DNA from 4 places in the Undibacterium sp. GrIS 1.2 genome. Region 2 is predicted to be linked to each of the others. Evidence: predicted binding sites of a transcription regulator. Region 2 holds the regulator's gene; each other region holds the start of a gene.
The links. The regulator sigma-54, encoded in region 2, starts transcription at its own class of promoters, with help from an activator protein. The targets are predictions, from matches to a motif close to TGGCANGNAANCTGCTTT.
Positions count from the first base shown of each region.

Region 1 (8,172 bases), on a different contig from region 2:
AGTTCAAGACGCTAGTATTTTAATGGGTAGTAACTTTGCCGATGGTAAAGGTAATGCGACCCTTTATTTCACTTATAAGAAAACGGATGCTCTATTGCAATCACAACGCGATTTTTCGTCTTGTGCACTAGGTTCTTCCGCGGCAGGATTTAGCTGCAGTGGCTCTGGCACACCAACGGGTGGTCGCGTCGGTTTGCAATCTGGAGGAGGCTCGTTCACTAACGCAGACGGAAATGGAACAGCGCGTAAGTATGTTTCAAAAACAGATGCGTACAATTTTGGACCGTTAAACTATTTACAACGTCCATCGGAAATTTATGGTTTCAATGCGCAAGCACATTTTGATATCAACGATCAAGTACGTGTGTACGAAGAATTTAACTTCCATACTTACAATACAGACGCGCAGGTCGCTCCCGGCGGTGTATTTTATGGACAGCAAGCAACTTTATCTTATGATAACCCTTTGCTTTCTAGTTCTTGGAAGTCCGCACTTGGTTTAAATAACCCTGGTGATACCGCTGCTGTGTTTGTTGGCAAGCGTAACGTGGAAGGTGGTCCTCGTATCAGTAGCATCACCGATACGTCATATCGTAACGTCTTAGGCGTTAAAGGTGATGTAGGCAATTGGCATTATGACGCTTTTGCACAAATCTCTCGTGTAAATCACCAGGAATCAGAAAATAATTATTTTTCTACTACTAGGATTGCTAACGCGTTAGATGTCGTAAATGTAAATGGTCAGGCAGTCTGTCGCTCTGTAGTAAATGGAAGCGATCCTACTTGTGTACCTTATAACATGTTTAAACTTGGTGGCGTAAACCAAGCTGCTCTTAATTATCTTCAAGTAACTGGTTTGAAAACAGGATATACGCAACAAACTGTTTTGGGCGCTAATATTGGCTCTGATTTATCAGCTTATGGTATTAAGTCTCCATGGTCATCAAGCGGCATTGGTGTTTCTTTTGGTACTGAACAGCGTGCAGAAAAACTCGTTTATACACCAGATCTCGAAAATTCTACTGGTGATTTAGCTGGTAGCGGCGGTCCGTCACCAGCAGTTGCTGGTAGCTACTCTGTTAAAGAAGCGTTTGGTGAAGTTCATATTCCTATCGCAGAAAAGCTTCCATTTATTGAATCCTTAGATTTGAGTACTAGTTATCGTTATTCAGACTACAGTACAAATAAAACTACGAACACCTACGGATTAGGTTTGGAGTGGTCACCAATTAAACAGCTGCGACTGCGTGGTAGTTATCAAGTGGCGGTTCGTGCTCCAACGATATTTGACTTATATAACCAGCAGGCAGTGGGTTTAAATGGCCCTTCAGATGATCCATGTAGCGGCACTACTCCATCAGCTAGCGCTGCTCAATGTGCGAAAACAGGAGTTACTGCAGCGCAATATGGTAACGTGACTAACAACTCGGCTAATCAGTATCAGTCTTTGACGGGTGGCAACCAAAATGTTAATCCTGAAAAAGCGAAAACTTACACATTAGGATTCGTAGTAGAGCCTGTTAAAAATCTGAGTATTACAGTTGATGCATTTAACATTAAGATCGACAATACTATAAGCACAGTTGATCCAACTACAGCATTAAATCAATGCTTGCAAACAGGTAACCCTGTCTTCTGTAATCTGGTTCATCGTGATAAGTTCGGCAGTCTTTGGTTGTCTACTGACGGGTACATTCTTGCCAATACAACAAATATTGGAAAAGTAACGACTTCTGGTATTGATGTCGGTGGTAGCTACAGCTTTAAACTGAACACTCTAGGTAGCTTAAACTTTGGTTTCAATGGAACTTATCTGAGCAAGCTGACGACTGAGAACGTGCCTGGTTTAGGTGCTTACGATTGCAAAGGGTATTTTGGTGCTACTTGTGGTACACCAAATCCAGAGTGGCGTCATAAGTTCCGTACCACTTGGGCAACACCATGGAAAGTGGAAGTTTCCGGAACTTGGCGTCACTTTAGCAGTGTAAATAACGATACGTTAAATCCAAGTCCTTTGTTGGCTGGTACAGTTAACCCAATTGAGGCTACTTTGGGCGCACGTGACTACTTCGATTTATATGCGGCGTATCCAATCACGAAAACAATCACTATCAGTGGTGGTATTAATAACTTGTTTGACAAGGATCCGCCAATTGCTTCAACTAACGCTACAGCAGCAGCAGGTTCGGCAAATGGTAATACTTATCCACAAGTCTATGATTCATACGGACGCAAGCTATTTATAAACTTGACTGCTAAATTCTGAGCCAGTTCTTTTTATAGGTGATGTGAGATAAAAAACGGCAAGCTTTAGTTTGCCGTTTTTTTATGTAAATAGATAAGGACGATTTGCTAAAGACCATAAGCCGGAAAAGTGAAACTAAATGGAAACAACTCGAGCAATCTTAAAAGAAATTGAAGTGTTGACTGCGCTAGCTAAGAATGCCATTCAAGCGGGTAATGAACAAGAAGCACTAAAGTTTTGGAGCGCAATTTTGCAAATGTCTCCTAATCATGTTCTGACATTAAGTGAGTTAGGAAAACATGCATTAAAAAGAGGCGAATTTAAATCAGCTTTAATTGCGTTTCAGAGGATCGTTTCCATAGATTCGAGCAACCTGCAGTCATGGATTAGCTTGGCAATTACTTATCGTCAATTAAAGGATGAAGCAGCTGAAGAGCGATCCATTCAGCAGGCACTAATTATTGATCCTAGCGATCTGCTAGCATTGATAATGCGTGCCGATTTACTCGATAGACAGGGCTTACATCACCAAGCTGTTGTGGCTCATGTAGCCGTAGCCAAAGTCGCTCCCCCAATGGAAAAATTACATCCAAGTCTTCACCCATCAGTTTTACATGCAACTAAGTATAAGGAAGACTACGATAAAAAATATGCACAATTTCTAGATGACTATTTGGCACCTTTTTATAAAGAATTTTCCGATGAAAAGCTTCATCGCTTTCGAGATTCTATTGACATCTTGGTTGGTCGCAAAAAAAGGTTTGATTCACAATCAGTTGGTTTTCATTACTCTAGCCTTGCTCCTATCGAATTTTTCGAGCGAGAGGAATTTCCTTGGCTTGTAAAAATTGAACAGGAAACAGATCAAATCCGCGATGAATTTTTACAAATATTACAGGCCGAAAAAGGTTTTACACCTTATCTTGAATATCCTCAAGGGTTACCATTGAACCAGTTTGCAGAATTAAATAATTCGCCAAATTGGAGTGCATTTCATTTATATAAAAACGGTCTATTAATAGAAGAAAATACAATGAAGTGCCCAAGAACTATGGAGTTGCTGTCAAATGTTCCGCAGCCTATTCAATTGGATAAAACACCGTCTGCAATGTTTTCTTTACTTAAACCATTTACAAAAATTCCACCACATACTGGTATTTCAAATGTACGGTTAGTTACCCATATCCCCCTGATTATTCCGAACGATTGTGGTTTTCGAGTTGGGAACCAAGTAAGATCTTGGGAGCCGGGGAAAGCATTAATATTTGACGATACAATTGAGCACGAGGCTTGGAATAATAGTAATAAGTTGCGAGTCGTACTTATATTCGACATTTGGCATCCGCATTTAAGTATCGCAGAGAGGGCGCTAATAACAGCAATGTCGCATGGTATAAAAGCATTCAAAAATTAAATAACTCATGCTTTCGTTGAAGTTGCCTAATTAACAGTTTCTCTGAGTTTTTGTTATTGACTTTTAAGAATCATATTTGCTTTTTACGTTTTATCTGTCACACGCTCGAGAGTAATGCTCGTCAGTCGTGCTGGCGACACATCGCTGGCGTATCATTCAAATTCAATATGCCGCCCTGTTTTCTTAAGTCCCATAGCATTTTACATGGGCATGAATCCTGCTTTTAGTGAAATTACATGGCATTTTGACGCTGCTCTCTAGCGCCGTTTTAACCCTTATCGAAAGGCAATATCGAATGGCTATCCGTGTCGCATTGCATCACAAAACCAGCTACCGTTATGACCGCCTGGTTGCTCTTTCTCCGCATGAGGTGCGCCTGCGTCCAGCGCCTCACGCACGTACGCCGATTTTGTCTTACTCACTAACCGTCGCGCCGGAACAGCATTTTATCAACTGGCAGCAAGACCCCTACGGTAATTACATTGGTCGTTTTGTTTTTCCTGAAAAATCGGATGTGCTGGAATTTACTGTCGATCTGGTTGCCGATATGACGGTGATTAATCCTTTTGACTTTTTTGTTGAGAAATACGCCGAGCATTTTCCTTTTAGCTATCCTGCGCAATTGAGTGCAGAACTTAGCCCTTATTTGCTGACCGAAAAACCGGGTGAATTGCAGACCAAATGGGTGGAGGACGCACGTACTGCGATTCTGAAAAAAGATTTGCTGACCAATGATTTTCTGGTCGCTATCAATCAGCGTTTGCAGGGCGATATCGGATATCTGCTCAGGCTGGAGCCGGGCGTACAGACGCCGGAAGAAACTTTAACCAATCGCTCCGGTTCTTGCCGTGACAGTGGCTGGTTATTGGTGCAAATTTTGCGTCAGATGGGTTTGGCGGCACGCTTTGTATCGGGCTATTTAATCCAGCTCACCGCTGATCAGGAAGCATTAGATGGCCCTAGCGGTACTACCGTTGACTTCACCGATTTGCATGCCTGGGCGGAAGTGTATATCCCGGGTGCCGGCTGGATTGGTTTAGATCCGACCTCCGGCATGCTGGCCAGTGAAGGGCATATTCCATTGGCGTGCACTGCGTTGCCCTCTTCTGCGGCACCAGTGACGGGCTTTACCGATAAGGCCGAAGTGACTTTCCACCATGAGATGACGATTACCCGCATCCATGAAGATCCGCGCGTGACCAAGCCGTATTCCGACGCCGACTGGAAGGCGATTGATCTGATCGGCCAGCAAGTCGATGCAGATTTAAAACGACAAGATGTACGACTGACGCAAGGTGGTGAGCCGACCTTTGTCTCTATCGACGATATGGATGGTGCTCAGTGGAATACGCTGGCGCATGGTGATAAAAAACGGGAATTGGCCGGCGAGCTGATGCACAGGTTGAAAAACCATTTTGCGCCTGGCGGCATGCTGCACTACGGTCAGGGAAAATGGTATCCGGGCGAACCTTTACCGCGCTGGGCTTTAAATATTTATTGGCGGATTGATGGTCAGCCGATGTGGCTGGACGCCAGCTTATTCTCGGATGAGAAAAAAGCCGATGGGTATACCAATGCCGAGGCATATCTGTTTATGACGGCGCTGGTTAAAGCGCTATCACTGCCAGAAGGTAGCCAGATTCCAGCCTATGAAGATGTGATGCAACAGGCGCAGCGCGAACAGGGTTTGCCCGTCAATTTAGATCCGCTGAAAGCTGATTTAAAAGCGCCAGAAGAACGTCGTCGCTTAGCGCGTTTGCTGGAGCACGGCCTTGGCGAGGTGGTTGGTTACGTCTTGCCGCTGAAGCCAAAAGACACAGACCCGAGCATCTCTTTGGGGGTTGCCTGGCGGACCTCGCCGTGGCCAATTAAGCGCGAACATTTATACCTGATCGATGGCGATTCTCCGATGGGTTTACGCCTGCCGCTGAGTGCATTGCCTTGGGTGCAGCCAGAAAAAGAAATCCATGAGTTTGATGTAGACCCGTTCGCCCCGCGCACGCCTTTGCCTTCTGCCAAAGACGACAAACTAGTGACCAGTAATAGTGCTACAAATGCCAGTGTTGCTGCCGACAAAACTAAGGCTGTCGCAGCAGTGACAACAATTGTTTCTTCAACTAAAACAGCCGCGAGCGGTACCAGCCCGGCACCGCTAACAGCCGCTATGGCTGCACACGCCGCAGTGGTTGCGGCGGCAACGTCGGCAGGAGCAACGCCGGCCGCCGTCGCTACTTTAATGGCGAAATCTCCTGCCACTTCTTCTGTACCCGCCAAACCAGTTTCGCCAGCGGCGAGCTTAAACAAATCTGTGATAGAACCGCGTGATGTCATCCACACCGCTTTGTGCGTGCAGGTACGTGACGGCCGTTTGCATATTTTTATGCCGCCGGTAAAGCGGATAGAAGATTATCTGGCCTTGGTCAATGTGGTCGAATACACCGCCGCCAAGCTGAAGTTAAAACTTTGGATTGAAGGTTATCCGCCGCCACGCGACCCTCGTATCAAATTACTCAGCGTGACGCCAGATCCGGGTGTGATTGAAGTCAATATTCATCCAGCCGCAAGCTGGAATGAGCTGGTCTACAACATGTCTACGCTGTACCAGGAAGCGCGTCTGACGCGTCTGGGTACAGAAAAATTTATGGTCGATGGTCGCCACACCGGCACTGGCGGTGGCAATCATGCCACGCTCGGCGGTGCCACCCCAGAAGACAGCCCGATGTTGCGTCGGCCAGATTTGTTGAAGAGTTTAATCACCTACTGGCAAAACCATCCCGCCTTGTCTTATTTATTTTCGGGCACGTTTATCGGTCCGACCAGTCAGGCGCCGCGGGTGGATGAGGCGCGTGACGATAACTTGTATGAGTTGGCAATCGCCTTCCAGCAAATGGATCAGGCGCTGCCGACCATGCATCCGGGCGATAAACCTTGGATGGTCGATCGCTTGCTGCGTAATTTGCTGGTGGATTTGACCGGGAATACGCATCGTTCAGAATTTTCTATCGACAAACTGTATTCACCCGATGGCCCTACCGGCCGTTTAGGCTTGGTCGAATTCCGCGCGTTTGAAATGCCGCCGCATGAGCGTATGAGCCTGCTGCAAATGCTGCTGCTGCGCGCACTGGTAGCACGTTTTTGGCGTCAGCCTTATCAAGCCAAGCTGGTTAATTGGGGAACGTCTTTGCATGATCGCTGGATGCTGCCGCATTTTGTGGCGCAGGACATCCGTGATGTCGTGAAGGATTTGCGCGCTTCCGGTTATGCGTTTGAAGAGCATTGGTTTGATCCGTTTATTGAATTCCGCTTCCCGCGGTTTGGTACCGTCGTGTACGAAGGTGTTGAGATGGAATTGCGTCAGGCAATTGAGCCGTGGAATGTGCTGGGTGAGGAAATGACCGGTGGCGGCACTGCGCGTTATGTGGATTCTTCCGTCGAACGGATGCAGCTATTAGTTCGCGGCTTAACGGCTGGGCGTCATACGATTGCTTGCAATGGACGTATGTTGCCGTTACATCCCACTGGCATACCCGGCGAATACGTTGCAGGTGTCCGCTTCCGCGCCTGGAGCCCTTGGTCGGCATTGCATCCCACAATCAAAATTCAGGCGCCGCTGACATTTGATCTGGTGGATACTTGGAGCGGCCGTGCGATTGGTGGCTGTACTTATCACGTGTCGCACCCCGGTGGTCGCAGCGAATCCAGTTCGCCGGTGAATGCCAATGCCGCAGAGGCACGCCGTTTTGCGCGTTTCTGGTCGCACGGGCATACGCCGGGACCGATGTTTGTCCACAAAGAAGATCTCAATCCTAGTTTCCCGATGACGCTGGATTTACGTTGGCAGGTATACTAAGGGCTCGCCAGAGCGCTGTCGGAGAAAGTAGAGCGAATCTACGTTCTCCGACTTGGCTGAATAGTGCAGGGAATAAACAAGATATCAGGGCGAACAACAACACAATATGTTTCTGCACTTGTTAATCTGGACTAGAGTTAAATTAAATACTGGTAGTAAGTATATTAAGTTGTCCATATATTCACTGGTCTATATGGTCATTTTGAATAAAATTGGGGGGAGTATATTGCTGCGTGCTAAATTTAGAGATGATTTTCTGCATCCACGGCACCTCAAATTTTGCTCCTCCTTATTCAAAAAAAGAGATCCGTTGTGGATTGTCGATGCTGGGTAAGGTTCGCCAAAATCAGCAAATAGGTAATCTAAGTAGCTAAGTAATTCAGTAATTAAGTAATTGAGCAATTTAGTAGTAAGGAAGTGCAGATCAATACCGTCTGCGCTTTATCTCTGAAAGAAATCATTAGTCTTATGTCGAGTCAACTGCTTGCGAACTATCCTGTAGCACAAGGTAGTTTTGATGAAATGCTGGATATCACCCACCAGCCGCGCGCGCATTGGCGGATTTTGCTGGATAGTTTATCGGCAGAGCCGCCCGATATGATGCGTCAGCGCATCGAAACAGTGCAGCGTCAGGTACGCGAAAACGGTGTCACTTACAACGTC
Region 1 is NZ_JBEONP010000037.1:15,587-23,758, reverse strand. Features, by position in the region: gene AAKU61_RS15565 (TonB-dependent receptor domain-containing protein) at 1-2,266, shown strand, start outside; gene AAKU61_RS15560 (aspartyl/asparaginyl beta-hydroxylase domain-containing protein) at 2,385-3,659, shown strand; gene AAKU61_RS15555 (transglutaminase family protein) at 3,955-7,509, shown strand; gene AAKU61_RS15550 (circularly permuted type 2 ATP-grasp protein) at 7,978-8,172, shown strand, end outside.
Region 1: a site for sigma-54 is predicted at 3,866-3,883, ahead of AAKU61_RS15555 (transglutaminase family protein). Genes of this name have one in related genera too.

Region 2 (8,172 bases):
TGTTCATTTGCGCCAGGGTATTCATGACAAACGGTCTGCTTTTCAAGAATTATGCGCTGAGTTGAAGGTCGAAGCAGAGCATTGCGGCTTTATCGGTGATGATGTAATTGACTTGCCGGTATTATCGCGGGTTGGTTTTGCCGCCAGCGTACCGAATGGACATGCCGAGGTACGTTGCCGTGTTGATTACATCACGCAGGTGAGTGGTGGCAATGGTGCGGTACGCGAAGTTTGTGATTTTATTTTGCGGGCGCAAGGTAAATACGACCAGGCCTTAGCGCCTTTTCTACTATGAAGTATATTTTTTCTGCAGATCGTTTCCGCGTCTGGGTAGGCATTATTATGCTCGGCGTAATTGCGATGGGTAGCTTTTGGGTGCTGCAAGTTTTACGCAAAAGTGATGAAGAAGGAAATATGCGCAGTGCTGCTCGTACCGATCCTGATTACTATGTGGAAAATTTTAATTTCATCCGTTTGTCGAACAAAGGACAGGCGAATTTTCATGTCACCGGTAGCCGGCTCACTCATAACCCGCAATATGATAATTTTGAAATTACACAACCCCGTATTAATAGTTTTGATAAAGATAAAACTCCTGTAACAGTACGTGCTGATCGCGGACTGGTAGAGCAAAAAACTGCACAACTTAGCGAGCAAGCTAAAGCACAAGTTGAGATTAATACCCAAAGTGACGAGATTCATCTGTATGACAATGTTCAGGTAGTAAGGCCTGAGAGTGATACTACAAAATACATGCAGTTAAATACCGATTATCTATTGTTGTTACCCGATCTGAATACGATGAAAACAGATCATCCCGTGACCTTGTATTCACAAAATTCAGAAACACATGCAGTTGGAATGACGGCGAATAATGAGACACAAGAGACTCAGTTACTAAGTCAGGTTCACATGCATTTTACTAAGCCAGGTGCGAAGTCAGGCACGAAGCAAAAAACATCTAATTAATCAAAATGGAGAGCAAGTAATGAGCTTCCACAATAAACAATCCAAGCATCTGATCGGCGGCTTTTTATGTGCTGTCAGTGCAGTAGTTTTACATTCGGCGGCATTTGCTGAAAAAGCGGATGCCGATAAGCCGACAGAAATTACCGCAGATCATTCTATTTCCGAAGGGAAGAAAAACGTATCTACCATCACGGGGAATGTCGTTTTGACCCGAGGTACCTTGTTAGTCAAAGCCGAGCGCGCTGTCGTGACAACCGCACAAGATGGAACGCAGAGTGCTGTTCTCTATGCTGTTGCGGGCGGCAAAGTATTTTTCCGTCAAAAGCGTGACGGCGGTCCAGACTTATGGGTAGAAGGTGTAGCAGACCGGGTCGAATATGACACCAGGACAGAATTAGTAAAATTTATTTCTAAGGCTGACGTGAAATATCTTGAAGGTAAAACCGTCACACAGGAACAGCAGGGCGACTTTTTATCCTACGACAGTCTTAGCGATGTATTCGTGGCGACTAATAATACGTCTGGAAAATCTGTTGACGGTGGCGGACGTGTGACGTTAATTTTGGCTCCAAAATCCGACAAAAAAGTCAAAGAATAAGATGAGTACATTATTAGTTAAGGGTTTGCAAAAGCGCTATGGCGCGCGGCAAGTCGTCCGTGACGTGTCGTTGGAAGTAAAGAGCGGTGAAGTGGTCGGTTTGCTAGGTCCGAACGGCGCTGGCAAGACTACATCGTTTTATATGATTGTTGGACTGGTACCCTCTGATGCCGGTGAGATCAATATTGATGGTGTTGATATCTCGCGCTTACCCATACACAAACGTGCAACCTTGGGCTTATCTTATTTGCCGCAAGAGGCCTCGGTATTTCGTAAGCTGTCTGTAGAAGACAATATCCGTGCAGTTCTTGAATTACAAAAAGATGAAAACGATCAATTTCTGAGTAAAAAGAAAATTGAAAAACGTTTAGACACCTTGCTGGCCGAATTGCAGATTGACGGCATTCGTGAAAATCAGGCTTTATCCTTGTCGGGTGGTGAACGTCGCAGGGTAGAGATCGCCAGAGCATTGGCAACCAATCCTCGTTTCGTGTTGTTGGATGAGCCTTTTGCAGGCGTCGATCCGATTGCCGTCATTGAGATCCAACGGATTGTGCGCTTCCTTAAAAACCGGGGTATCGGCGTTCTGATCACAGATCACAATGTACGCGAAACTCTTGGCATTTGTGACCATGCCTACATCATTAATCAGGGCGCTGTGTTGGCGACTGGTAAGCCAGACGATATCATTAAAGACGAATCGGTTCGCCGAGTTTATCTGGGAGAGCATTTCCGCATGTAGCGGGAAGCCATACGATGATGAAGCAAAGCCTGCAACTCCGCACGTCCCAGCATTTGGCCTTAACGCCCCAATTGCAGCAATCGATACGTTTGCTGCAATTGTCCACGCTGGAGCTACATCAAGAGTTAGAAAATCTACTTTCCGACAATCCCATGTTGGAGCGGGTAGATGATCCTATGGATAATGCAGTGCGCTTGCTGGCCGACGGCGCCATCAGTGCGACTACGAATAATTCTGAAACTGAATTCGCCGCGCCAGAAATGAATGGCGATGCAGCTACTGCAAGTGCCAGTACTGAAAATGCCGAGCTTAGCGAAGTCGCTGCCTCTGCCGATAGCACCAGCGCGAATGAAGAAGAGTGGAGCTTTGATGATGTTCCTCAAGGCAGCAAATCGTCAGAAGAAGATGACGGACGTCCGCAGTTAGAAGCAGCACAAACTAGCCTCAGAGATCACTTGTTGGAGCAGATGCGATTGAACATTCGCGAGCCCCGTGATCGTGCTCTGATTGAGCTGATGATTGATGCCTTGGATACCAATGGCTATTTGATGGAAACGCTTGAAGAAATTCATGCCAGCTTGCCATTGGAATTATGTGTTGAGCCGGAAGAATTATCCTTTGCGCTGAACATGTTGCAGAACTTTGACCCTAGCGGTGTCGGTGCCAGAAATGTATCCGAATGTCTGGCCTTGCAGATTAAACGTTTTCCTAAAATTCCTTTTGTGACGCGTCGGCTGGCGCAAAAAATTGTTGAGAGCCACATCACTTTATTCGCTCAAAGAGATTTTAATAAGTTGAAGAAAATCCTTAATTGTGATGACGAGGATTTACGCGAAGCGCAAGTGGTTATTCGTCAATGTAACCCCAAACCGGGTGCTGAATTTGCCGTGGCGGCTTCAGATTATGTCGTGCCGGATGTGATAGTCAGAAAGACAGTGAACGGCTGGCAAGTATTACTCAATCAAGATGTGATGCCAAAGCTACGTGTTAATAGTATGTACGCCAGCATCATGAAGCAAAATCGGGGTGACGGTACGCTAGGTTCCCAATTGCAAGAGGCGCGCTGGCTAATCAAAAATATGCGGCAACGCTTTGATACGATTTTGCGGGTTTCACAAGCGATAGTTGAAAGACAACGTAATTTTTTCACGCACGGTGCCGTTGCAATGCGACCACTTGTGTTGCGCGAAATTGCTGATACACTGGGTTTACACGAGAGCACTATTTCTCGTGTAACGACGCAAAAATACATGCTGACCCCGCATGGTATGTTTGAGTTGAAATATTTCTTCGGTAGCCATGTCGCGACGGAAGCAGGGGGGGAAGCATCATCCACCGCGATACGTGCACTCATCAAGCAGTTGATAGGAGCAGAAGACCAGAAAATCCCACTCTCTGACAGCAAGATTGCAGACATGCTGGGAGAACAAGGCATGGTAATTGCGCGACGCACAGTCGCCAAATATCGCGAGGCCTTGAAAATCCCGCCAGTAAGCCTGCGCAAATCTTTGTAACTTGTTCTTGAAATATCCTCGTGTGTTGCTATATATAATTTAGCTCAATAAATAATTTAAGTATTAGTCTGCCAATTCATCGTCTGATTAAATTTACATTAATTGAGTTAAGACAAAATGTTTGTAACAAGTAAGATTACCAAGGAGCGTAGTATGAATCTCACCATCAGTGGACATCACCTCGAAGTAACTCCTGCAATTCGTGAACATGTGCAAAATAAGCTTGAACGTATCAGGCGGCATTTCGATCAAGTAATTGATATCGCCGTCATCCTGACCGTGGACAAGCTCAAAGAAAAGGAAAAACGCCATAAAGCAGACATTAATCTGCACATCAGTGGCAAAGATATTCATGTTGAAAGCCTGGCACAAGATCTCTACGCCGCCATCGACACTCTCATCGACAAACTGGACCGACAAGTCATTAAACATAAAGACAAAATCCAAAATCATCAACATGACGCGATCAAACACATACCCGATCCGACGCCAGTGTAAGCAGATGACTTAGTCGCTTTTTCGATTAGAAAATAGCAAAAAAGGACGCAATCCGGCGTCCTTTTTTTGTTTACGTAACACTTGATTTTTTTGCGAAGATTATGCGCTGATATAAATATACTCCCATATTATTTTTATAAATATGGCTTATTGTCCAGTAATTACATGGACAACTAAAATATACCTGGGGAGAGTATTTATATTGGGTACTGGAGAAATAAGCGACACTCGTAGCTATTCATTTCTTTAAGCCGCACAGATTAGCTTGTACGCATTTAAATTTAACCTCAATACCCTAAAGTTTTTCCGTCGGGATTGCGCGGATCTGAATAACCATCAAATCCCTGATTGCTCATTTGTATCGTTTGTGTGCGCCCCATAGTCGGTGACAATCTCAGATGCTGACCTTTTTGCTCCAGTATGTTTAAGGTATCGATAGTGATCCCTTTTTCTACGCGCAATTGATCTGGCATCCATTGATGATGAATGCGAGGCGCAATGCTGGCTTCGGCAATATTCATATCATGGTCAATCACATTCATAATAATTTGCAAACTGGTGGTGATAATCCGGCTACCCCCCGGGCTGCCTGTGGTCAGAAATGGTCGTCCGTCTTTTAAAATAATTGTCGGTGACATTGAGCTGAGCGGGCGCTTGTATGCCGCAATCGCATTGGCATCGCCACCAAGTAATCCAAACGCGTTGGGAGCACCCGCTTTTACGGAGAAATCATCCATTTCATTATTTAAGGTAATGCCGGTGCCGCTAGCAACGATGCCGCTACCAAAATTCAGATTCAGCGTGTAGGTAGTTGCGACGACGTTACCATACTGATCTGCTGTAGCAAAATGGGTAGTTTGATCACTTTCGTAAGGCGCTAGTTTACCGGGCTTGATTTGATCGGACGGCGTTGCATGTTCTGGATTAATTTTCTTTGATAACTCATCAGCATAGGCGCGTGATGTCAGTGCTTTAATCGGTACTTTGACAAAATCGGGATCGCCCAAATATTCAGAACGATCGGCATAAGCGAGCTTCATGGTCTCCGCCATCAGGTGTAAGTTTTGTGCGCTATTACTGCCTTGTTCTTTAATCGGAAAGTGTTCAAGAATATGCAACATTTGTACGATGTGTACGCCGCCTGAGCTGGGTGGCGGCATGGCCACGATTTCATAGCCGCGATAACTACCTTTGACGGGTTCGCGCTCGACGACCTTATAATTTTTCATATCTTCTGCGCTGATGATGCCTTCATGCTGCGCCATTTCTGCAACAATTTTCTTTGCGATGGCGCCTTGATAAAAAGCACTCGCGCCTTCTTTTGCAATCAACTTGAGGGATGCAGCCAGATCTTTTTGGATTAATTTTTCACCTGCGACCAGAGGTTTGCCATTTTTAAAAAAGATCGCTTTGCTCGACTCCCACGCGCCCAAATGGTCGTATTCTGCGTCGAGGATGCTGGCTAGATGTGGACTTACCTCAAAGCCTTGTTCTGCCAGTTGTATCGCAGGTGCAATGACATCTGATAATTTCATGGTGCCGTATTTACTTAGCGCCTGCGTCAATCCGGCGACAGTTCCAGGTACGCCAATCGCCAAATGCGAGTAGAGTGATTTGCCAGGAATGACTTTGCCTGCTTTATCCAGATACATGTCGCGGCTTGCTTTGATGGGGGCCATTTCGCGGAAATCCAGTGCGATGTCTTTACCCGATTTGGCGTCATGGATTAGCATAAAACCTCCACCACCAATATTGCCTGCGTTGGGCAACACCACCGCCAGCGCAAAGCCAACCGCCACCGCAGCATCGACCGCATTCCCGCCGCGCTTTAACATATCCAGGCCAACTTGCGTTGCCAAGCCTTGTTCGCTCGCCACCATCCCATGCTTAGCATGGATTGGACTGACGATGTCATAACCAATATCGTATTTAACAACGGGATTAATGCTGGTAGTTTTAGCTACGAATTGCGCTTGTGTCGCAGTAATGCTTGATGCCAGCGCCAGTGCGATTAATCCTAAGCGTGATACGCGCAACAAGCTTGTTGAATTTGACAGAAATAGGCAAGGTAGTGGGGAAAGCAGCGGAGCGCGCATGGATTATCCTTGGGACGTTTCAATAGAATTGATTTTAACTTGATCGTCTTATCCAGTCAGACTGGATTTCTCTTATTAACAGGACTTGCGTAAGTCCTAATTAGTTTAGATAGATATTATTTCGTTCAATAAAAAAGCCACCTGAAGGTGGCTTTTTTTGGTTCAGGCAGAAACGAATTACTTCGCTGCTGCTTCGCCTTCTGCTGCAGTAGCGCCAGCAGGTACCACAGCGATAGCGACAGTCGCGTCATCACCGTGAACAATTGCTGTAACGCCTTTTGGCAATACCAGGCTAGAAACGTGGATAGATTGACCAGCTTCCAATTTGGACAGATCAACTTCAACGAATTCTGGCAAGTCTGCTGGCAAGCAAGAGATATCCAGTTCAACAGCAACGTGGCTGATGACTGCAGCAGACAACTTAACTGCTGGAGATACGTCAGCATTGATGAAATGCAGAGGTACTTTTACGTGGATTTTCTTGTTTGCATCAACGCGTTGGAAGTCAACGTGCAATACTAATTGTTTGTATGCGTGGACTTGGAAGTCGCGCAACAATACTTTTTCGGCTTTACCATCAACTTCCAGATCCAAAATGGATGAGTGGAAGGCTTCTTTTTTCAATGCATGGTACAAAGCATTGTGGTCCAGAGTGACGCTGACAGGCGCTTCTGTACCGCCGTAGATGATACCTGGTGTTTGGCCAGCAATACGCAGGCGGCGGCTCGCTCCGGTCCCCTGCTCTTTGCGTGCAAATGCGATTACTTTCATGGTGCTACTCCAAAAAATGCAAGATTGAACTTGCGGTTTTGCGTCCCCGCGACCAGGGACACAGAAAAAACGAGCTTGTTTTAAAACAAGCTCGCAGAAAATTATGCTTAATCCGTGAACAGAGAAATAACGGATTCGCCTTTAGTAATACGGCGGAAAGTCTCAGCCAGCAAACTGTCGCAAGACAATTGGCGGATTTTGCTACATGCTCTTGCAGCATCTGACAGAGGAATGGTATCGGTGACAACCAGCTCATCCAACGGTGAGTTGGAGATACGGTCAATTGCCGGACCCGACAATACTGGATGTGTACAGTAAGCCAATACTTTTTTCGCGCCACGTTCTTTCAGAACTTCTGCCGCTTTGGTCAGTGTCCCGGCAGTATCGACCATGTCATCCATAATCACGCAGTTACGTCCTTCGACTTCACCGATGATGTTCATGACTTCTGATACGTTGGCTTTTGGACGACGTTTATCAATGATCGCTAAATCGCAACCCAAACGTTTTGCCAGCGCGCGGGCGCGGACGACGCCACCAACGTCGGGTGAAACGACTAATAAGTCTTCATAGTTCTTGGCAACCAGATCACCCAGCAAAATCGGTGATGCATAAATATTATCAACCGGAATATCAAAGAAGCCTTGGATTTGGTCTGCATGCAAATCCATAATCAGCACGCGATCAACGCCAGCTTTTTCCAGCATGTTGGCAACAACCTTCGCTGAGATCGCTACTCGTGCAGAGCGCGGACGGCGGTCTTGGCGGGCATAACCAAAGTAAGGAATCGCCGCAGTAATGCGACCAGCAGATGCGCGCTTCAGAGCGTCGACCATCAAGATGATTTCCATCAGATTGTCATTCGTCGGTGCGCAGGTTGATTGCAAAACGAAAACATCTTTACCTCGGACGTTTTCATTAATTTCGACCATCACTTCACCGTCGGAAAATTTAGAAACGTCTGCTTTACCGAGAGGAATGCCC
Region 2 is NZ_JBEONP010000005.1:59,208-67,379, reverse strand. Features, by position in the region: gene AAKU61_RS03410 (KdsC family phosphatase) at 1-295, shown strand, start outside; gene lptC (LPS export ABC transporter periplasmic protein LptC) at 292-969, shown strand; gene lptA (lipopolysaccharide transport periplasmic protein LptA) at 989-1,567, shown strand; gene lptB (LPS export ABC transporter ATP-binding protein) at 1,569-2,309, shown strand; gene AAKU61_RS03390 (RNA polymerase factor sigma-54) at 2,327-3,823, shown strand; gene hpf (ribosome hibernation-promoting factor, HPF/YfiA family) at 3,977-4,321, shown strand; gene ggt (gamma-glutamyltransferase) at 4,609-6,417, opposite strand; gene AAKU61_RS03375 (50S ribosomal protein L25/general stress protein Ctc) at 6,595-7,188, opposite strand; gene AAKU61_RS03370 (ribose-phosphate pyrophosphokinase) at 7,296-8,172, opposite strand, start outside.

Region 3 (8,172 bases), on a different contig from region 2:
TAATGATGGAAACTAAGAAAACACCTGCACCGTAAATGCGCTGTTTGTATTTTTATCGTATTCATTAGCGTCTAAATTCAGGTACTGGATACGGCGCTTAATACAGACCTAAATGCATACAAATAACGACCCGATAACAGCAATGTTGTTGGGTCGTTTTTTTGTATTCAACCAGTTATTCCATCTCGTGGTATCTTTTTGCTCTAAACATCATTTGATCACCCGGTTGAATTGATTCTGCCTCGCTGATTTTGCCCAGCCAGTTGTGCCTGACTAATTGTGTTTGGCTGATTTGATTCACAGGTTCTGATTCGCTAACACTGCACCACTTATTTTGAATTCAATGTCTGAAAAATTTATCCCACTAGCCGACTTCCGGCAACGACAGCCAACGCTGATCGTTCCAGGTTTATTGGAGCAACCAAATGGACAGTTGCTTGATAGCCTGCAACGCCCTTTGCATGACCTTCGCATCTCGGTAACAGATCGTTGTAACTTCCGCTGCGTGTATTGCATGCCGAAAGAAGTTTTTGATAAAGACTATCGTTTTTTACCGCATACATCGCTGCTCAATTTTGAAGAAATAACCCGCATCGCCCGTATCTTTATCTCCCACGGCGTGAGTAAAATCCGCTTGACCGGCGGTGAGCCCTTGTTACGTAAAAATATCGAAAAGCTGATCGCCATGTTAAGCAGTTTAAAAACACTGGACGGACGCGATCTTGATCTGACCCTGACCACCAACGGATCGTTGCTGGCGCGCAAAGCACAAAGTCTGAAAGACGCTGGCTTAACCCGTGTCACGGTATCGCTGGACTCGCTCAATGATGCCACTTTCAAACAAATGAATGATGTCGATTTCCCGGTGTCCGATGTGCTTGATGGCATCGCAGCAGCGCATCAGGCGGGGCTTGGTCCAATCAAAGTTAACATGGTTGTTAAAGCGGGTTTAAATGATCAGGAGATCGTTCCCATGGCGCGCTATTTTAAAAACACGCCACATATTTTGCGCTTTATAGAATACATGGACGTGGGTGCCTCAAATGGATGGAAGTTAGATGAAGTCATCCCATCGGCAGAGGTAGTAAGGCGCATCAACGCTGCCGGCATGCCGCTCCAGGCAATCGATGCAAATTACACAGGCGAGACCGCCGCCCGTTGGCGCTATGCCGATGGCAGCGGTGAAATCGGCCTGATCTCCAGCGTCACACAAAGTTTTTGCCACGATTGCAGCCGCGCCCGGCTATCTACCGAGGGCAAGCTGTACACTTGCCTGTTCGCCAGCCATGGTCATGATTTACGCGCCTTAATCAGAGATGATGACAAGCAGCACAGTGATCTTGCCATCGCCAATGTCATCAAACAACTATGGCAGCAACGCACTGATCGTTATTCGGAATTACGCAGCCAAAATACAGATGAACTTCAGATCACCAGGAAAAAAGTGGAGATGTCTTATATTGGCGGCTAACTTCGGTGGCTAAATTCGGTGGCTAAATTCGATAACCGACTTCGGCGGCTAAGGATAAGTAAAATATACTCCTACCATGTATATTTTTATTGTCCATATGTTCTCTGCACAATAAGGCATATTCCATAAAAATAATGGGGAGTATATTCGCACACCACCATTATTTGATCTATAACAAGGGATAAGAATGTCTCTGGGTTTAAGCTTATTTGCATAAGCTCCAGTAACTTCCAGAACTCAAATCGCAACACATTCCATGGCTCGCAGACATGACCAGCATAGATAAGCAACTCATTACCGGACTGATACTCGCAGGTGGTCGTGGTACACGTATGGGCAGCGTGGACAAAGGTTTGCAGACTTTTCGCGGTTTGCCGATGGCGATGCACGTGTTGCAGCGCCTCTCGCCACAAGTTGGCAATATGCTCATCAATGCCAACCAAAACTTACTTACTTACGAGAGCTTTGGTGCGCCAGTCTGGCCAGATCACGCGGAGAATGATGATAATCACTTTTTAGGTCCTTTAGCCGGATTACAAACCGGCCTGACCCATTGCAAAACGCCCTATCTAGCCAGTGTGCCATGCGACTCGCCATTTTTACCCGTCAATCTAGTAGAACATCTGGCAGCAGCGTTATTGCAAGAAAACGCGGATCTTGCCGTCGCTGTCACAATGGAATCCAATGGCAACGTCATTGCCAAGCAGGCGCACCCGGTATTTTCTTTAATGAAAATTTCCTTGCTACCGCAGCTGAGTGATTTTTTACGACATGGCGGGCGTAAAGTAGATGCCTGGCATGCAAGCCTGCATTGTGTCGAAGTCGTATTTGAAGATGTCGCCGCCTTCCGTAATATCAATACGCTGCAAGATTTGCGACAATTTGAAACCGGACTAAATTCACACTCCAACCTGACCCGATCTAACTAAGTCGAATCTAACTAAGTCGAATCAAACTATTTTATGAGCGCCAACACCCCAGCCGCAAACCTACATCATCTCCTTAGCTGTTTGTCGGATTACGACCCTAACTCCCTGCCCGTCGCGCAGGCACAGCAGATCATCCAGCTGTTTGTGACGCCAATTGACTCGGTAGAAAAACTCGCCATACGCCAAGCACTTGGACGCGTGCTTGCCGCCGATGTTCTGTCTGGTATTAACGTCCCTGCTTATGATAATTCTGCCATGGACGGCTACGCGTTTATCGGTAGTGATTTACAAAAAAAAGCTACAGACAATAGCGATCCAACAAACCAAACCCTCACATTAAAAGTTGTCGGCGCCGCTTATGCTGGACGCGCCTTTGAAGGCGCAGTACAACCGGGGGAATGTGTACGCATCATGACCGGCGCGGTGATGCCAAGCTCCTGCGATACAGTGATTCCACAAGAATGGACTGTTGAGATAAGCGACAGTAAGCAAGCGACAGAATCAAAGCAAAGCAATCTCGGCAACTTAAAGCAAATCCGCATACCAGCGGCCCAAATAAATGCTGGCGATAACCGTCGCCTCAAAGGCGAAGACTTAGCGATTGGCACAACAGCGCTAAGCAAAGGCAAAATTTTACGGCCTGCCGATCTTGGTTTACTAGCGTCATTAGGCGTAGCTGAAGTGGCCGTACAACGCCGCTTGCGTGTCGCTATTTTCTCAACCGGTGACGAACTGCGATCGCTGGGAGAAACCCTCGATTTAGGCTGCGTATATGACAGCAACCGCTACACCTTATATGGCATGCTCACTCGGCTCGGCTGCGAGATCATCGATATGGGCGTGATCAAAGATGATCCGATATCGCTGGAAGCCGCTTTTCGTTCCGCTGGCGAAAACGCAGATGCCATCATTACCTCTGGTGGCGTGTCGGTCGGCGCAGCGGATTACACCAAACAGATGATGGAAAAATTAGGTGATGTCGCCTTCTGGAGTATCGCTATGCGTCCAGGCAGACCAATGGCATTTGGCAAAATTCAGTCAAATAAGTCTGATCAGGCTAATGGAAAAGGCGCGTATCTGTTTGGTCTACCGGGCAACCCAGTTGCAGTAATGGTCAGTTTTTATTTTTTCGTCCGCGACGCACTGTTGCACATGATGGGTGCTGGGGCAGCAGAATCAACATCAACAACATCATCAACATCGCTACCGCTGGTACCAGCCATCTCAAGCGTCGCTCTGCGCAAGCGCGCTGGTCGCACCGAATACCAGCGCGGCATCGTCTCGGTCGCTACCAATGGACAGCTACAAGTGAGTATCACCGGCTCACAAGGCTCAGGAATTCTGCGGTCAATGTCAGAAGCCAATTGCATGGTGGTACTACACCACGATCAAGCCGATATCGCCGCCGGTGAAAAAGTCGATATTTTATTGTTTGAAGGATTGATCTGAGTTGCGTCCGTCCAATGCCCGACGTCAATCAAAGACGCAATCACTTTCGTTTTTTCGTGGATCAAGAGTGGATACTTCACGTAAGTAACAAAGTATTGCGCCCGAAAATACGCCCTCTTTCACGGGCTATAATCAGCGTTTTAAACATGTGATTATTTCTCAGGAGATGAATTTGAAAGTGCTCAACTGGACCGCTCTTACTTGCGCAAGCCTTAGCCTACTTACTGCTTGTGGTGGGGGCGGTAGCGACTCTGCTAGCAACACTCCAACGGTATCTATTACCAGTGTCACGACAGATCAACTGGTGTATCGCAAGACCAGCAATATGACCATCAAAGGTCAAAATCTCGACCAAGGCATTAACATCTCCAATCCAGCATGCCTGACGATTACCGAAGTCGCCGGAGGCAGCGCAACGCAACGAGTATTCACTTGCAAAATCGTTGCGGTCGGAACGGTAGCGGTGTCCATCACGGCGGGCAACGGATCATCACTTTACTCCGGTAGTTTAACCATTCCTCTGGCTGCACAACCGCAAGTCACAATGCTGACGTCAATGGGTACGATTGTGATTGAGCTTAACCCGGCCAAAGCGCCGATCACGGTCGACAACTTTTTACAATATGTAGAAAGTGGCTTTTATGTGAATAAGATTTTCCATCGAGTGGTCAGCAATTTTGTCGTTCAGGGCGGCGGCTACACTAGCGATTTACAACAACCTGCGACATTAGCCGCCATTGCGCTGGAATCCAACAATGGCTTAAGTAATCTTCGTGGCAGTATCGGCATGGCGCGTACCTCTGTGGCAAATTCTGCGACATCTCAGTTTTATTTTAACGTCGTAGATAACACGACATTGGATTACAGCAACGCCACTAATCCGGGTTATGCCGTCTTCGGCAAGATTGTGACCGGGCTTACTATCATGGATCAGATTAGTACGGTTCCAACGACGACCAGCGGTAGTTTCACTAATTTACCCGTTACCCCAGTGGTGATTAATTCAGCAGTGCAAACACAATAATATGATAGCCTTCTAGCAGCTATTCCTGGTTTGTACTGTAATTTGGTTTTTCCTCGCTTGTTTTATATCGTTATTTTAGAAATTAATAACTACCCAGACTACTAGACTGGGCATCATACAAAGGGTAATCATGAACAAACTGTTGAAATCAATACTGCTAGTCGCCTCATCCTTATTCATCATCAGCACAGCCCAAGCCAAAGACGAGCCTAAAAAAGCCTCTGCATCTGCGTCTGCGTCAGCTACGGTATCGGCCTCGGCCAAGGTGGAGCTGTTGGATATCAATAGTGCGACTAAAAAAGAATTGTCCGAATTGCCTAAGATTGGCGATGCACGTTCTGATGCAATCATCAAAGGTCGCCCGTATAACGGTAAAGATGATTTGTTGAACAAAAAGATTTTGCCGGCGGATGCGTATAACAGCATCAAAGATCTGATCATTGCCAAACAAAAACCGGATGCAAAAAAGAAGTAACTTAGATCATCAATCCATCATAAGTAAGCAAAGACTTATGCTGCGCCAATAAAAAAAGCTAGATGCAATGCATCTAGCTTTTTTATTCTCGGGTGACTGCAAACTCGCTAAAGCGAATCACAAATTTTATCGCTATAGCTCCTCAGAAAAATCCCTCACAACCGTTTGGGAACCTCTAAGCTACCTCCACACCGCTCCTACGCCTATACTTGCTTACGACGCTTGGCAACCAAGGCCAGAATGCCCATACCTAAACCAAGCAGCAATGGTGTTGCTGGCAGTGGAACATCGTTAGACACGTTGCTGACATTGGTAAAAACAAAGTTTTCGTCGTTGTAATTAAAATCGCCACCGTTACGTAAATCTTCAAAAGCGACATAAACCCCAGCAGGAACAAACGCATCGCCGCCATAAGAGTTGGAGTAAACATGATTTACGCCATCAGAGTTAGACGATTTTTGCGAATACCAAGTATCGCCATTGTTTAGCACATTCAAACGAAATACTAAATTATCACCCGCATTGACAGCGCCGAAATTCAGCAAGTCGCCGTAGTTAGACGTGTGATTATTCAAGCCAAAGATACCGGTATCAACGCCGTTGACCAACAAGCTGAGTGTGTTGGTATAACCAGCAGTAGAACCTGCAAAATACGCCATTACATCACCCGCCGAAGTAGCGACGAAAGTATACAAAATCGGGTTCTGTGTACCTATGTTGGTATAGGTGGTAGGAACAGCCAATGCAGAACTGGCAAATCCGACGCTAATACACAAAGCGGCAAATAAAGATTTAAGTTTCATTAAAGCTCCCATTTCAAATATTAGATAAAGCGATCAACTGGTTAATTAGGCAAATGAACAACAAATGGATGAAATACGAAAAGACTATGGAGGCAACGCAATTTTTGTACCATTTTTTCTTCTGTAAAAGCTTTTCATCAAAATATTGCCTGCGACACTCTCGCAAATCCTGGCAGTACATAACCCCGCCTTATTTTTTTCTGCGAGTGGGATTCGAAAATATCTAACAACCGTTGCCTGGCTTAGCTCTCCAAGGACATGGTTCAGTTTTTTGGATTCTAAAAGACCTTTGCTTGAGATTCAATTATTCTCTTGGGCAATTTCTATTTTTATTTCAATTTATAAATGATCGATAAAAATTATTCAAAATCTCAATCTTTTCAGAAAAAAGTCTTTAATTTCTTGAGATGTAAAAGTTTTCGACAACCAGTCAAGATGCATTTTCATCGCGTCCAAATCGTACAATTCCAGCAATGCGCATCAATCCACCAGCGCAGCCGAGTTATCTAGGATAATGATCGCCTCTGCCTTAGATAAATCAGAAATGCTACACACACTCGCCGATCAGATTGAAGACTTACTGCCGCAAACTCAGTGTACTAAGTGCGGCTACCCCGCATGCCGCCCCTATGCCGAGGCGATCGCCAATGGCAGCGCCAATTACAATCAATGCCCACCCGGTGGTCAAGAAGGCATACGGCGCTTGGCAAACTTACTCGGTAAGCCCGTGATCGCGCTAGACGTCAGCCACGGACATGAAAGACCACGACCTGTCGCCTTGATAGATGAAGCCTATTGCATCGGCTGCACGCTCTGCATCCAAGCTTGCCCCGTCGACGCCATCATGGGCGCGGCCAAACAGATGCACACAGTATTGCCTATGCTATGTACCGGATGTGACCTGTGCGTTGCGCCCTGCCCGGTTGATTGCATCAGCATGGTCGAGCTTACGCCAGGCAAGACAGGCTGGGATGCATGGTCGTCAGAACAGGCGGATCAGGCACGCGAGGCCTATCACTTTCGTCAGGCTAGACTCAAAAAAGAACAACAAGAAAACGACGACAGACTCGCCGCCAAAGCAACGACCAAATTAAATGCCTTGATGGACGAACCCGCGTTAACTCCCGAACAAATCGCTGATCGTGATCGCAAAAAAGCCATCATCACCGCTGCGATAGAACGCGCGCGGCTTAAAAAGCTAGAGACAAACTAAGTCCTAAACTAAGTCCTAAACTCAGATCAAAACATAAATCCAGAACCGACATGAACGCAGCCAAACGCCAGATCATTTTTAGCCGTTTCAAAGAGCAAAATCCGCATCCAACCACCGAACTGGAATACACCAGTCCGTTTGAACTCTTGATTGCCGTGCTGTTGTCGGCGCAAGCCACCGATGTGTCGGTCAACAAGGCCACGCGCAAGCTGTATCCGGTCGCGAATACGCCAGAAAAAATATTGGCGCTAGATGTCGATGGTCTGATCCCCTACATTCAGACCATCGGTTTGTTTCGCACCAAAGCTAAAAATGTGATCGCCACCTGCCGCATCCTGATTGAGCAACATGGCAGTGAAGTACCAAAAGAACGTGCTGCATTAGAGGCATTGCCAGGCGTCGGCAGAAAAACGGCGAATGTCGTGATGAATACCGCTTTTGGTGAGCCCACAATTGCGGTAGATACGCACATCTTCCGCGTGAGTAATCGTACTGGCATTGCGCCAGGTAAAAACGTCGATATTGTCGAAGAAAAATTACTCAAATTTGTTCCGGCAGAATTCAAGCTCGATGCGCATCACTGGTTGATTTTGCATGGCCGTTATACCTGCCTGGCGCGCACGCCTAAATGCTGGAACTGCATGATTGCTGATTTATGCGACTACAAACAAAAGACGCCGCAGCCAAAAGGGGCGTAAAGGAACACAAAATACGCCCTACTTGGAGCCATAAGAAGTCCGGGCTAAACAATCCGAAGATAGCCTATTTTTCATATACTCCCCATCAATTCTAATAAAAACCCTTAATT
Region 3 is NZ_JBEONP010000036.1:906-9,077, reverse strand. Features, by position in the region: gene AAKU61_RS15320 (Rne/Rng family ribonuclease) at 1-35, shown strand, start outside; gene moaA (GTP 3',8-cyclase MoaA) at 344-1,471, shown strand; gene mobA (molybdenum cofactor guanylyltransferase MobA) at 1,741-2,400, shown strand; gene moeA (molybdopterin molybdotransferase MoeA) at 2,434-3,849, shown strand; gene AAKU61_RS15300 (peptidylprolyl isomerase) at 4,028-4,873, shown strand; gene AAKU61_RS15295 (ComEA family DNA-binding protein) at 5,004-5,348, shown strand; gene AAKU61_RS15290 (DUF4114 domain-containing protein) at 5,552-6,151, opposite strand; gene rsxB (electron transport complex subunit RsxB) at 6,666-7,364, shown strand; gene nth (endonuclease III) at 7,415-8,062, shown strand.
Region 3: a site for sigma-54 is predicted at 6,246-6,263, ahead of AAKU61_RS15290 (DUF4114 domain-containing protein). Genes of this name have one in related genera too.

Region 4 (8,172 bases), on a different contig from region 2:
TTCGTTTTCTGGCATCGCTATTTGTGGTGTTAGATCACTTCAGTTCGCAAAAAATTGTCGGCGGCAGTGCCCGGCAATTTATTCCAGAACTAGGTCGGGAAGCGGTGATTATTTTCTTCGTCTTATCAGGCTACGTGATTGCCTATACGACGCAGACCAAGCAGCAGTCCTTGCGTGAATATGCCGTTGCTCGCTGTGCCAGGATTTACTCGGTTGCATTGCCGCTTTTATTGCTGGCATTTTTATTGAACTACGTATGCAACACTTATTTCCCGAACGGCGATGGGGCTGCGCCTTACTACGAAGTTTCTAAAGCGTATTTTTATATTCCGTTTCATCTTCTGTTTTTGGGAGAGTTATGGAATTTTTCTGAGATCCCGCCGTGGCTCATCCCCTATTGGTCTTTGGGATATGAAGTCTGGTATTACGTATTTTTTGCAACCCTCTATTATTTTTCCTCATACAAACGCATCCTGTTGGGTGGCATCGTTTTTTTAATCCTGGGACACAAACTTTGGCTATTGTTACCCGTATGGATGAGTGGCGTATTTCTATACCATCACCAAAACAAAATCCCTCTCAGCGTCAACATGGCAAGACTCGGTTGGTGTATGAGTCTAATTGCGCTTGGCGTTTACGAATATTCTGACTTTGATCAATCCTTGCTAGCCTGGGGTGCGCAGATCTGGCCTTTCAAATCACTGACATTGGGCAGTGCCAGTCGTGATCTGGAGGACTACCTAGTCTGCCTGATGATTCTGATGAATTTTTATTGTGCGCGCTATGCAGAATTCTCCTTACTGGAAAAATGTAGTCATAGCATACGCGCCATCTCGTCTTACACTTTTACACTGTACCTGGCACACATGCTGGTGGTATCGATGTGGCTGCGCTTCTACCCGCACGATGCGACTAGCTTGATGGATATTCTCTGTATCTCAGTTTTGATCGCCTTATTTACTTATGTGATCGGGCAATTTACGGAACATAAGAAAAATTGGTTTGCCATGATATTTGATCGCAGCTTTGGTGCGATTGCGGATCAGATCCGCCGCATCTCTAAACCACATCAAGGTAAAGCCTGAGCCGGCTGCGGCCTTCAAAGTCACACCGCATTTTTTAGTGATCTAACAAGCTGATGCTGATAATTTTTACCTATTTTTAAGAATGATTCTAAGCGATGCTTTTTAATTCTTTCAGTTTTTTACTGCTGTTTTTGCCAGTCACTGCCATCGTATTTTTTGCGTTGGCGAAACGTAGCCATCAGTTAGCAGCAGGATGGCTAGGATTGGCTTCGCTGTTTTTTTATGGCTGGTGGGATTATCGCTATCTACCTTTGTTACTAGGCTCTATCGCATTCAATTATTGGGCTGGCTGGCGCATAGGCCATATGGATCGCAATCATCCCAATGATCACTCTAAGGCCAAGCCGTGGCTAATTTTTGCCGTCGTTACCAATCTCGCGCTGCTCGCTTATTTTAAATATGCGGATTTTTATATTTCCAGTGTCAATTATCTGACTGGATCTAAACTCGATGCGCTGCATATCATTTTACCGATCGGAATTTCGTTTTTTACTTTTACTCAAATAGCTTTTCTGGTCGATACCTATCAAGGCAAGGTCAAAGAATATCGCTTTGTACATTACCTTTTATTTGTCACTTACTTCCCTCATTTGATCGCTGGACCGGTGTTACACCATAAAGAAATGATGCCGCAGTTTGGTAATGCCGCAACCTATCAATGGTCCCCCAAAAACATGGCAGTTGGCTTATCGATTTTTGCTATGGGTCTCGCCAAAAAGGTATTGATCGCCGATAGTCTGGCGCCGCATGCCAGCTTCTTTTTCGATAAAACAGATACCCCATCGCTACTGATTGCCTGGGGCGGAGTGCTGGCGTATACCTTCCAGCTGTATTTTGATTTTTCTGGCTATTCCGATATGGCGATTGGACTATCGCGTATGTTCGGTATCAAGCTGCCGCTGAATTTTAATTCGCCTTATAAGTCGGTGAATATTATTGAATTTTGGCGTCGCTGGCACATGACCTTGTCGCGGTTTTTGCGCGACTATTTATATATCGCTTTAGGTGGCAATAAGAAAGGTTCCGTGCGACGTTATTGCAACTTGTTTATCACTATGGTGCTGGGTGGACTGTGGCATGGCGCAGGCTGGAATTTTGTAATTTGGGGCACGCTACATGGCGTCTATCTGATGTTAAATCATGCCTGGGTTGGTATCGCTAGTGCCTCACGTTTACCTCGTAATTCTTTGGTCTGGAAGTTGTTTAGCATTGCCTTAACTTTTGCCGCGGTCTGTATCGCTTGGGTTTTTTTCAGGGCATCCGATTTCAATCGCGCCAGCTCGATTATTCAAGGCATGTTCAACGTCTATGGTATCGGCTTGCCAGAAACCATCGGCTCCCATCTTGGCGGATTAAAAATAGTATTAGAAAAAATGGGAATCACGTTTTATCTCGGTGGCGGGACGCGCTTTGTACAAACCTATACCTGGGTTTTGATCGCGGCCGGCATCGCGTTCCTGCTGCCAAATACGCAGCAGATCATGGATAAATTCGATCCGGCGCTGGACTATCAAAGCGGCAAAGATAACGCACCGGCCTTCATCCAACGTTATATGAGCTGGACACCAGGCTGGAAATGGGCAGTGTGGGTGGGGATGATTATGGTCGCCAGTCTGCTACTCATCAATCGGCCTGCAGAATTTTTATATTTTCAGTTTTAAGGAAACGACATGTCTGATCAAACATCATTTGTCCGTTTTCTACGTTCGACCTGCATCGTCATATTATTGGGTATTGCTGCAGCGATTGCACTGGTAGTGGTAGTGGACCCTTATCGTCTGTATAGAGTCGTCGATGTGCCTGGGTTCAATGCGGTCAAACCACAACCAGATCGCTATCAGGAACAGATCAAACTGAGCAATGCGCGCCGCACTAACGCAAGCGCGCTGATCTTCGGCAATTCTCGTGCTGAGTATGGTCTCAATCCGGAATATCAAGGCTTTCATCAGGCCGGTCTGTCGGCTTACAACATGGCTTTATCTGGTACCAAAATTGGTGCCTCAAGGCGTGACTTAAGCTACTTCAAAACCTCGGGACAAAAGCCTGCATTTGTCTTGCTAGGCGTCGATTTTCTGGATTATCTGGTTGATGCCACCAAGCCTATACCGCCAGCCGTAATCACACCTGTCAGCCAATATGATGTGAACGGGATTAAATGGCAATTTGATGCACTGTTTTCATTGACCTCGGTCAACGATGCGCTCAAGACTTTAGAAATTCAAAAAAATCCAGAGGCAGAAACGATTAGTCCACGTGGTATGAATCCCCTGCTGGAATATAAAAAATTCGCACGGGAAGAAGGCTATTACGCCATATTCCAGCAACGAGCGCTGGAATATGCAAAAACCTTCAGTCAAAAACCACATGACTTGGTATTTCCGGCCAGCGGCAGCTCGCCAGAATTGGATGGCTTACGTGCGACTTTAAGCATGATCGCTGAAGATAAAACGGACGCCAATATCATCATCTATCCTTACCACGCGCAAATACTGGCGATGTTTGAAGAAACGGGTCTGTGGCCAGCGTTTGAGCAGTGGAAAGAACTGTTAATCAAAGAAATTGCAGCAACCAATGCCAAGTATCCAAATGTACATATCAAGCTATGGGATTTCAGCGGATATGGCACTCAGCAGTGTGAGCGGATTCCTGAAAAAAATGACCTAAAAACAGCGACCCAATGGTATTGGGAGGCTGGGCATTTTAAACAGAGTTTAGGCAACCTGATCTTGGCACGCATACTGTCCGATAAAATCGGACAGAGTCGTGCGATGATCTTTGGTACTGAGCTTGTGGCTAGTAACGCAGTAGAGAATCAGCGCCGGATTCAACAAGAAAAAGCCAGTTGTATAACGGATTATCCAGCTTTGTTTCAGCAGGTAGCATCATTGGTTGCAGCAGAAAAAAAGGAGAAATAGCTGTCGAATTGTTTTACACATCTATTAAAAAACCGATGCAATTTAACGATTTTTAACAAAACAAGCTTATTTTTCAATGGCCTGCGTAATAAGGTATGATTTTTGCTTGAAATACAAAATCGTTTCTTGTTGAGGGTTATTGTCATGAAAAATAAATTCATTCGCGCGGCGCTCGTATCTACCGCGTTAGCACTGTCCGTTGAGTCCCATGCAACCACGATCGGGTTTGATTCATTAACTACCGACGGTACAGGCTTCGTAAGTCCTAAGACATATACAGAAAGCGGTTTCCTGTTCCAGACACAAGATCCAAGCGGTGGCTTTGGTTCTGCACGTACAGGCGATGTAAACTTCCTCTACAACGGCCAAATCATGACCTGGTATTACGGCTCCGCCAGCTTGTTTAATGACAATTTGGGCTCGGGTGTAACGGTATTGAGTAAAGTTGATGGCAACACTTTTGCACTGAATTCGATAGATTTAGCGGCATTGAATAACTATTACTCCTTTGACGGTGGTGAGAACATCACCTTCACAGGTAATGTCCATGGCGGCGGTACCGTTACCCAGTCATTCCAATTCACAGACCAATTCAGTTTCCATACATTTGACTTCGTTAACTTTAGCGACCTGGATTCAGTTACCTGGGGTCAAGGCTTCCCATACCATCAATTCGACAACTTAGTTCTGGATGCGAGCGTAGTGACGCCACCTCCGCCACCTCCAAACGATGTTCCGGAACCAGCTTCGGTTGCTTTATTAGGTTTAGGGCTGGCGGGCTTGGGTATGGCACGTCGCAAACAAGCTAAGTAATTAATGCAAAGTAACGAGTTCAACTGAGCTCGTCAAGTATCAAAAAAGATTGCTCTGGCAATCTTTTTTACTTTCAGCGCGACCTGTCGCTAGAAGTGACGCAGCAGTCCGGGATCAGCAATCAGAATTTTTAATGTTACGGCTAAGATTTTTCGTGGCATTTTAAACATACTCTTGATTAGTATATTTTAATCATCCAATCAATCTATGGACAATCAGGCTATTTGTCATATTAAAATGGGGAGTATCTGATATTTGTCGAAATAAGCGTATTCCAACAACCGTATGACAACTCGCTATCTATGCGTGATGCTCATCTTAATCTGCCGTAACGCTAACCAGTCAAACCAAGTGTCGATTCCACGAAAACGTAATCGTAATTCGGCTGGATATTCGACATAAAGCTGATCGATATGCTGAGGCAAGCCCTGTAATCCTTTGGACTTCAGCGGATATTTGATCAATTTATTTTGGAAGTAGCGCAAGCTATAGCGGATTTTTCTACGGTAATACAAGCGCAGATCGCGCCAAGATAATAGTGACAAAGCTTCGTAGTAAAAACGCGCAGGTTCACAAATATAGATACGGCGCATATCCCAGCTCTGGGTGGGATTTAAATCCCAATAAGCCAGCGCACCGATCAAGGAATCATCACCGATCAAACCGATGGGAAGACGCACATTGCCAGCGCGAAGCTGCGTAACAAAAGTACCTGACAAAGCATATAGATTGCCGCACAAGCCACCGTCCCGCAGTAACAATTCTTTATCTGCTACACCGATACCTTCTGCGGGTAAGGCCGCCGCAACATGTGCCTCTGGGTGATCCGTCAAAGCTTGCTCTAACATGTCCAGGGAATCAGGCAACAATTCGCAATCACCATCCAAAAAATAGTAATGCGTTGCTTGTGCATCTAGCTCGTGGATGAAGACATTCCAGGCATTGGATTTATCACCGACGTGGATCTCCTGCAAAGAACAGAATGGATTGTCCAACATGAATGCGCGAACCAGATCGCCCGTGTTGTCACTACTACCGTTATTCAAGACGATGCATCGATCGTCATTAGAGATGGCGCGCTTAACACTCGCCAGACAGGCAAGAATTTTTTGTGACTCATTATGTGCAAAGATCGCAATCATCTTTGTCTTTTTATTGTGTTCAATGAACATGTTAGGCCTTTGTCAGATAGTAAGCAATGCACAAAGCCAGGTCGGTCTTTTGAATACATCCAACCAGAAGATCATTCAGATTTGGTCCATCGCTTATTCAGAAAATGGCGCATAGGATTTTCAATCAAATAATATGAAGCGATACCGCAGAATATGGCCAGGCACACTGCAAGCCAAGTAGCTAAGCCATCTCTGTGATGTGCCAGATAAAAAACCTGTTGCCATAAATAGATTGAAAAAGACCACAAACCGATTTGCTTAAGTAAGGTCCATGACAGGATTTTTTTTACAATCGCCGGCGCAGTCGAAAGTGCGTTCAATGTGAATGCAAACAAGCCAACGCCGATAAAACCCCGGACAGGCAACGGTACTGACCGCCAGTAACATGCCAAGCCAAGCAATATCAAAGCGGGATAGACAAACACGGGTAAGGTCGGGATACGGACTCTCTGCAAACACAGCAGCAGCAAACCAGAGAATAAAATACCGAAAGCAGAAATTTCAGAATGCGCCCAGAGCTCGTACTCCAATTGACCGGGAGGGAAATGCTGCCAGTAGAGCACACCTAAAACAACTGATAGCAAGCTAACGCTGCCAATAGCGTAACGTACATCAATATATTTCTGACGCACTGCCACAGCAATGAGCGTCAGCAGAATATAAGTATGCTCTTCTACACTCAATGACCAGATATGCCCGAAAGGCATGATGGCATGGCCGACCTCTCCTGGAAAGTAATTATTGATGAAGAGACTCGCCATCAGCGTCTCGCTCCAGTTGATATTTTTTCCAGTCAAGAAAAAGTACAGCAAGACCAGAGCAAGAAATGCAAAGTGCGCTGGAAATATCCTTGAAATACGACGCTGATAAAAGGTTTTGATCGGTACATTTTTGATAAACAAAAGACGACACATCAAAAAACCAGAGAGGACAAAAAAGAAGTCGACGCCAACACGACCAAAATTGATACCGGGGATAGGAAAAAAATGACCGATCAGAAGAAATATAATCGCAAGGCCACGCCAACCATCCAGGTAATCCACATGCTGATCTGCCATTTGTCTTACCTTAGGTTGAAAGAACTAGTATCTGCGACGCAGGACTTGTTCAGCTATGCGGTGCAAGGTTTTCCAACGTGGAGAATGCAAGGCCTGAGCAGATGACTCAGAAATCACTGGTGATAAGCCACGAAAACCACGCATATTGAAGCTGCTTTTATTATTGGCCATAAACTCGCAATAACGGCGAAAACGCTTAATCATGATAGGGTCGGCATTATCACGATTGGCGTTCAATAACTCAAAATTATGCGACAAGATGACGAAGCTTTTACGCTGATAGTCGTAAGCCTGTTGCAATAAACCCTCCAGTTCCAGATTAGAACAGGCACCGAGTTGTGCATGTCTTGGTGCGCCAGTACCGTCGTTAAAGATCGTCATCGGATATTCAATCACACCAGCACATTCGACTGGATCGTTAAGGGTTTGTCCTGGCAAAACACCACTTTCAAGACCCATCATGCTGGCGTTATAGCTGCTATCAAATGGGATTTGATTCGCGGCTAGCGCGTGCAAGGTGTTCAGATCAAAACCAAAACTTCCTGCGCGGAACGCATTCACTCGTCCGCCGCCAGCCTGCTGGATTAACTCTATCCCTTTAGCAATCAGGGTCGTCTGCTCCTCCAGCGAGAACTGACGCATGAACTGGCGTTTATGTTCACTATTAATGAGTAAGACTTGCTTGGCCTCATCGACCCATTCTGGATGCATATGCAATTGCACTTCTTGCCCATGCTCCTGAATCAGTCCGATGATCTCTGCTAGCGGCTCTAATCCAAAACGAGTAGCAAACAGAGGCTCTACAAAGAACACTCCATACAAACCGTGATCGCGCAACTGTTGCAGCTTATAGCGCAGACCGTACTCGCCTTTGGCAGTACGACCGTACACATATTGCTGAAAGGCATGTGGAAACTTGGCGTCGATATTCTTCCAACCACCGCACCAGATTTCTACATCAACAGTAAAAAAAACATCTAACATAAATTGATCAGAGTAAATACAACGCCTTGCTTCAAACATCCGTTAATAATAGTTAACAGCGGCTAATAGTGACTAGATAAAAATCTACCATCACCGGCATAAACCTAATGCGATACTACTGGTGACTGATTCACTAACTTGTAAG
Region 4 is NZ_JBEONP010000008.1:39,122-47,293, reverse strand. Features, by position in the region: gene AAKU61_RS05060 (acyltransferase family protein) at 1-1,085, shown strand, start outside; gene AAKU61_RS05055 (MBOAT family O-acyltransferase) at 1,181-2,746, shown strand; gene AAKU61_RS05050 (hypothetical protein) at 2,756-4,000, shown strand; gene AAKU61_RS05045 (PEP-CTERM sorting domain-containing protein) at 4,130-4,813, shown strand; gene AAKU61_RS05040 (glycosyltransferase family A protein) at 5,110-5,985, opposite strand; gene AAKU61_RS05035 (acyltransferase family protein) at 6,057-7,043, opposite strand; gene AAKU61_RS05030 (polysaccharide deacetylase family protein) at 7,068-8,027, opposite strand.
Region 4: a site for sigma-54 is predicted at 4,092-4,109, ahead of AAKU61_RS05045 (PEP-CTERM sorting domain-containing protein). Genes of this name have one in related genera too.